3 regions of the Kitasatospora sp. NPDC036934 genome follow, and region 3 is predicted to be linked to each of the others. Evidence: predicted binding sites of a transcription regulator. Region 3 holds the regulator's gene; each other region holds the start of a gene.
The links. The regulator HrcA, encoded in region 3, represses chaperone genes, less so after heat shock. The targets are predictions, from matches to a motif close to TTNGCACTCNGNNNNNCNGAGTGCNAA.
Positions count from the first base shown of each region.

Region 1: the regulator HrcA is predicted to act here: its motif matches at 1,124-1,150, upstream of ACZ7BZ_RS16415 (FmdB family zinc ribbon protein).
Region 2: the regulator HrcA is predicted to act here: its motif matches at 1,142-1,168, upstream of groL (chaperonin GroEL).

Region 1 covers NZ_JBVJQR010000009.1:209,329-211,590, reverse strand. Annotated here, with positions in the region: gene ACZ7BZ_RS16420 (MFS transporter) at 1-1,035, shown strand, start outside; gene ACZ7BZ_RS16415 (FmdB family zinc ribbon protein) at 1,162-1,482, shown strand; gene ACZ7BZ_RS16410 (hypothetical protein) at 1,707-1,985, shown strand; gene mscL (large conductance mechanosensitive channel protein MscL) at 2,016-2,262, shown strand, end outside.
Region 2 covers NZ_JBVJQR010000009.1:8,570-10,831, forward strand. Annotated here, with positions in the region: gene ACZ7BZ_RS15475 (MoaD/ThiS family protein) at 1-245, shown strand, start outside; gene ACZ7BZ_RS15480 (cold-shock protein) at 797-1,000, shown strand; gene groL (chaperonin GroEL) at 1,325-2,262, shown strand, end outside.
Region 3 covers NZ_JBVJQR010000004.1:124,089-126,350, forward strand. Annotated here, with positions in the region: gene htpX (zinc metalloprotease HtpX) at 1-646, opposite strand, end outside; gene hrcA (heat-inducible transcriptional repressor HrcA) at 913-1,947, shown strand; gene dnaJ (molecular chaperone DnaJ) at 2,023-2,262, shown strand, end outside.

The sequences.
Region 1 (2,262 bases), on a different contig from region 3:
ACGGTGCTGGTGCACGCGGTCTCGGTCGGCCTGCTGATCGCGCTGGCGCTCGGCCACGCGCCGGCCTGGAGCGTCTACCTGGCCGCCGTCCCGGCCGGGGCGAGCGTGCCGCAGATCGGCGCGATGGTCCGGGCCCGCTGGGTCTCCACGTTCACCGGGGAGGGCGCCTCGCCCGCCGCCGGCGCCAAGGTGAGCACCGCCTTCGCCTTCGAGTCCGTGACGGACGAGTTCACCTTCGTGGTCGGCCCGATCCTGGCCGCCAACATCGCCGCCTTCGCCAGCCCGGCGGTCGCGCTGGTCGTCGAGGCCTCGCTGACCCTGGTCGGCGGTCTCGCCTTCGCGGCCCAGCGGCGCAGCGCCCCGGCCCGGATCCTCCCGCAGCCCGGCGTGCGGCGCGCCTCGGCGCTGGCCTCGCCCGGCGTCCGGCTGCTGGTCGGAGCCTTCCTCGGGGTCGGCGCGGTGTTCGGCGGCATGCAGGTGTCGGTCAACGCCTTCGCCGACTCGGTGGGGCAGCACGACTCCGGCGGCACGGTGTACGGGATCTTCGCGGGCGGCTCGATGCTGGCCGGCGTGCTGTACGGCGTGATCGCCTGGCGGCGGCCGGTGCAGCAGCGGATGGCCATGAGCTACACGATGCTGGTGCTGGGCTGCTCGGTGCTGTGGGCGATGCCCAACCTGGTCGCCCTGACGGTCGCCGGGCTGGTCTGCGGCCTGGCCATCGCCCCGACCCTGATCAGCGGCTACACCCTGGTCGAGACCCTGGTCGCGGACGGCGCCAAGACCGAGGCCTTCACCTGGCTGACCGGTGCGATCGGGCTGGGACTGGCGTTCGGCTCGATGGCGGCGGGCAAGCTGCTCGACGGCCACGGGCCCTCGGTCGGCTTCCTGGTGCCGGCCATCGGCGCCGGCCTGGGGCTGATCGCGCTGCTGTCGATGCGGCACCTGCTGGTGGCCCCGGGCGGGCCGGGCCGGGTGGTGGCCTCGTCGGCCGAGCGCGGCAACGCGGCGCAGCTGGTCGGCGCGGCCAAGGGCTGAACGCTCGGTGGGCGGTGACGCGGTACCGGCTCATCTCACACCGGATTCGCTGGACTGATCCAACGGAATACCGCATCATTGACCATCGTTAGCACTCATCAGGCGAGAGTGCCAGGAGGAAGACAAGTGCCCACGTACCAGTACCAGTGCACCGAGTGCGGCAGCGGCCTGGAGGCGGTGCAGAAGTTCACCGACGAGGCGCTGACCACGTGCCCCGAATGCCAGGGACGACTCCGCAAGGTCTTCTCGGCCGTGGGCGTCGTGTTCAAGGGCTCGGGCTTCTACCGGACCGACAGTCGCTCGTCCTCCAGCAGCTCGGTGGGCGCGGGTTCGTCCGCCAGCTCCTCGACGTCGTCGACCTCGGGTTCGGGCTCGGGCTCGTCCGGTTCGTCGAGCTCTTCCAGCTCGTCCAGCTCATCGACCAGCCCGGCTCCGGCCGCCGGCTGACCTCGGTCTCACGAGAAGGCCCGTCGGCCCCGCTTCGCGCGGGGGCGGCGGGCCTTTTCGCGCACCATCGTCAACCTTCGAGGGTCGGATTAGCTCGTGTGAGTGTACGAAGTTATCCACAGGGGCGGGTTTTCCACAGGCTGTGGGAATCGATTTCCCAGCCGAGGCGGGAACGCGCAGGGTAGGGGTCACCGAGCAAGACCCGACCGAGTCCGGAGGCCCCCATGACGACCACGAGCCTGCCCTTCTCCCTGCCCCTGCCCGCGCCCTCCGTGCCGCCCCGGCGGGAGGTGCCGAGCTTCCCGCCGATCCGGCGCGGGTGCGGCGGCTGGTACCGCTGGCGCCGGGCCGTCCGACGGCGGGGCGGGGTGCCCGCGCTGGTGCTGCTCGCGGTCGCCGCGGCGCTCGCCTCCGGGCCCCTGCAGGCCGGACTGCCACCGCCCTCGGGGGCCGCGGTGGGCCGTACGGGTTGTCAATCCGGGCTCCCGGAAGATCACCCGTAACCCCGGAACGACTTCGTCGTTCGAGGCGGCATGAAAGGCTTCAAGGAATTCCTGCTGCGTGGAAATGTCGTCGAACTCGCCGTCGCCGTGGTCATCGGTGCGGCCTTCACCAACATCGTCAACGCCTTCGTCAAAGGCGTGATCAATCCGATCGTCGGCGTGTTCGGGACGAAGGACCTGGCGTCCTACAGTTCCTGCCTCAAGGGGCCCTGCGGGGTGAGCGCCACCGGTGAGGTCACGTCCGGAATCCTCATCCTGTGGGGGACGGTGCTCAGCG
Region 2 (2,262 bases), on a different contig from region 3:
GCACCTACACCGGCGGCGCGGCCGAGGTCACCGCCGAGGGGGCCACCCTGGCCGAGGTCATCGCCGACCTGGAGCGCAACCACGCCGGCATCTCGGCCCGGATCCTGGACGACACCGGCAAGCTGCGCCGTTTCGTCAACGTGTACGTGAACGACGACGACGTGCGCTTCGCCGAGGGCCTGGCGACCGAGATCAAGGACGGTGCCGGCGTCTCGATCATTCCGGCGGTGGCCGGCGGCTGCTGAGCCGCCCCGCCCTTTTCCGCGCCGCCCGCACGTACGGAATTCGATTCCCCGTATGTGCGGGCGGTCGCGCGTATTTCGGCGGGAATATTCCGGGTCGAGTCGGAGTAGAGTGTGGCTCTGCTGGGAACAGGGCTCCGCTCCCGGCGGACGGGGTGCGTCGCCGGAGGTCGTCCGGCCGCTGAGACCGGCCTGGGCGCCGGGTCGGGAAACATGTCAGGCAGATGTCAGAATTCCTGCAGGCATTTGAGTAATTCGTCCGCTATGTCCGGCGTGCAATGCCGATTTCCTCCCGGTTTGTTCGCTCTTGTCTCTTGGCGGGGCTGCGGAATTCCCGGCGGTTGACCCTGTTGCAGAGGGCGTCGATCCGGATACATTCAGCGGCGGTCGACGTAATCACCCGCTCACGGAAGCCGTCCGGCGCCCCCGTGCGGAGGGTTGCGGCGTGCACGGCTGCGCTCAGGGGGGGTTCCCCGGGCCGGCCTTCAAAACCAGACCCGGGCCCGCGACCTGCGGGCCCGTGAAGGGCCAGCACAGCACTAGGGGAGTTCGGAATGGCTCAGGGCACCGTCAAGTGGTTCAACGCGGAGAAGGGCTACGGCTTCATCGCGGTCGACGGTGGTGCGGACGTCTTCGTCCACTACAGCGCGATCCAGATGGACGGCTACCGCACCCTCGAGGAGGGCCAGCGGGTCGAGTTCGAGATCTCCCAGGGACAGAAGGGCCCGCAGGCGGACATGGTCCGCGCGGCGGTCTGACCCCTTCCGACTCCAGGAGCTCGGCACGGCCCACTACTGGTGGACCTCCTGCTTCTCGACGGGCCCGTACGACACACGTCGTACGGGCCCGTTCGCGTACCCGCGCCGGCCCGGACGGCGGCTCGCGGGTTGTGGATTGGGCTTGCACTCGACCACCCGGAGTGCTAATCATTGGCGTTAGCACTCACAGTGTGAGAGTGACAGCGGACCGGGTCGGTGAGGCCCCCGGGGGCGGTAGGGGAATGGACCTCCGCACACCAGGGCCGTCCGTCGCGGGCACCCCTTGGTCCGAGCAGTCGACCGTGTCCCGGAGGACCACTTCTGATGGCCAAGATCATCGCCTTTGATGAGGAAGCTCGCCGCGGCCTTGAGCGTGGCATGAACCAGCTCGCCGACGCGGTGAAGGTCACGCTCGGCCCCAAGGGTCGCAACGTCGTGCTGGAGAAGAAGTGGGGCGCCCCCACGATCACCAACGACGGTGTCTCCATCGCCAAGGAGATCGAGCTCGAGGACCCCTACGAGAAGATCGGCGCGGAGCTCGTCAAGGAGGTCGCCAAGAAGACCGACGACGTCGCGGGTGACGGCACCACCACCGCCACCGTGCTCGCCCAGGCCCTGGTTCGCGAGGGTCTGCGCAACGTCGCCGCCGGCGCCAACCCGATGGCCCTGAAGCGCGGCATCGAGAAGGCCGTCGCGGCCGTCTCGGACCAGCTGCTGGCCCAGGCCACCGACGTGGAGACCAAGGAGCAGATCGCCTCCACCGCCTCCATCTCCGCCGCCGACACCCAGATCGGCGAGCTCATCGCCGAGGCGATGGACAAGGTCGGCAAGGAAGGCGTCATCACCGTCGAGGAGAGCAACACCTTCGGTCTGGAGCTCGAGCTCACCGAGGGCATGCGCTTCGACAAGGGCTACATCTCCGCCTACTTCGCCACCGACCTGGAGCGGATGGAGGCGACCTTCGAGGACCCGTACATCCTCATCGCCAACTCCAAGATCGGCGGCATCAAGGACCTGCTCCCGCTGCTGGAGAAGGTCATGCAGAGCGGCAAGCCGCTCGTCATCATCGCCGAGGACGTCGAGGGCGAGGCCCTGTCGACCCTGATCGTCAACAAGATCAAGGGCGTCTTCAAGTCCGTCGCCGTCAAGGCCCCGGGCTTCGGCGACCGCCGCAAGGCCATGCTCGGCGACATCGCCGTCCTCACCGGCGGCACCGTGATCTCCGAGGAGGTCGGCCTCAAGCTGGAGAACGCCGGTCTGGA
Region 3 (2,262 bases):
GGGTGAGCAGGAAGCTGATCGCGTAGACGACGATCGACACCAGCGGGATGATCAGCGCCGCGATGGCCGCGTTCTGGTCGTTGCTGTTGCGGTTGCCGCCCATGAACCCGCCGTACATGGCGATCCGGGTCATCGCGCCGGCGAGCACGCCGAGGAAGCCGGCGATGGTCATCACCGCGACGTCCCGGTGGGCGACGTGCGAGAGCTCGTGGGCGAGCACGCCCTCCAGCTCCTCGGGTTCGAGTCGGCGCAGCAGGCCGGTGGTGACGCACACCACGGCGTTCTGCGGGTTGCGGCCGGTGGCGAAGGCGTTCGGCATGTCGTTGTCGGCGACCGCCACGCGGGGCTTGGGCATGTCGGCCAGGGCGCAGAGCCGGTCGATGGTGCCGTGCAGCTGGGGGTACTGCTCCTCGGTCACCTGGTGGGCGCCCATGGCCCGCTCGGTGATCTTGTCGCTGAACCAGAACTGGGCCACGAACAGCCCGCCGGAGATCAGCACGATCAGCGGCCAGGCCCCGCGCAGCAGCGCGATCAGCAGGCCCGTGAAACCGACGTACAGCAGCCCGATCACGAACATCGTCGCGACCATGCGGCCGGTCAGGCCGCGGTCGGGCGCGAAACGGGTGTGCTGGCCCGAGCTCGACATTGCTTGCTCCTCCGTTCGCCGTCGCTTTCGATGCTGCCACCCGGACGGCCCCGGGGCACCACCCGCGCACGCGGAGTGTCGTGCGGCCGTCCGGAACTGCGGGCAGGATCACCCCGGCCGGGCCGTTCCTGCGGTAGGACCCGGGCCGTACACTGGCAGGTACGGTTTTGGCACTCGAGTGTGCAGAGTGCCAGGGTCGGGGCCCTCCTCGGAGCGGCTCGCAGCATCACAGACCGACAACGTGCGAAGACGGAGGTGCGTGCCCCATGGCCGGTGAGGTCCGCCAGCTGGACGACCGCAAGCTCGCCGTGTTGCGCGCGATCGTCCAGGACTACGTCGGGACGGAGGAGCCGGTCGGCTCCAAGGCCCTGGTGGAACGGCACAACCTCGGGGTGTCCCCGGCCACGGTGCGCAACGACATGGCGGCGCTGGAGGAGGAGGGGTACATCCACCAGCCGCACACCAGCGCCGGGCGGATCCCCACCGACAAGGGCTACCGGCTGTTCGTCGACAAGCTCGCCGAGATCAAGCCGATGAGCTCCCCGGAGCGCCGGGCGATCCGGCACTTCCTGGACGGCGCCGTCGACCTGGACGACGTGGTCACCCGCACGGTGCGGCTGCTCGCGCAGCTGACCCGGCAGGTCGCGGTGGTGCAGTACCCCTCGCTCACCCGCTCCACCGTCCGGCACATCGAACTGGTGGCGCTGGCCCCGGCCAAGGTGATGCTGGTGCTGATCACCAACACCGGCCGGGTCGAGCAGCGGATGGTCGACTGCCCGGGCACGGTCGGCGAGACGGTCCTGGCCGACCTGCGCGCGCGGATCAACGCGCGGGCGGCCGGCCAGCGGCTGCCGGACGTCCCGGGGCTGCTGGAGGAACTCCCGGCGGCCTTCGAACAGGTCGACCGGCCGACCGTCAGCACCGTCCTGGCAACGCTGTTCGAAGCGCTCGCCGAACAGAACGAGGAGCGGATCATGCTGGCCGGCACGGCCAACCTGACCCGCTTCGGACACGATTTCCCGCTCACCATCCAGCCGGTGCTGGAGGCACTGGAGGAGCAGGTCGTCCTGCTCCGCCTCCTGGGTGAGACCACGGACGCCGCGATGACGGTCCGGATCGGGCGGGAGAACGCGTACGAAGGGCTGAATTCCACCTCGGTCGTCTCGGTCGGCTACGGTTCGGGCGACGAGAGCGTGGCCAAACTGGGTGTGATCGGTCCGACCCGGATGGACTACCCGGGCACAATGGGGGCGGTGCGAGCGGTGGCACGGTACGTGGGTCAGATCCTGGCCGAGTCGTAGCAAGCAGCCGCCGTCGGAAAACCCGGCGGCGGTGTCCCAGTCGCACTTCTACAGGCGGAACAAGCGGAGCATTTGGTGGCCACGGACTACTACGCGGTACTCGGCGTCCGACGGGATGCGGGGCAGGACGAGATCAAGAAGGCGTTCCGGCGCCTCGCACGCGAACTGCACCCGGACGTCAACCCGGACCCGAAGACGCAGGAGCGGTTCAAGGAGATCAACGCCGCCTACGAGGTGCTCTCCGACCCGCAGAAGCGCCAGGTCTACGACCTCGGCGGCGACCCGCTGTCGCCCGGCGGCGGTGGCGCGGGCGGT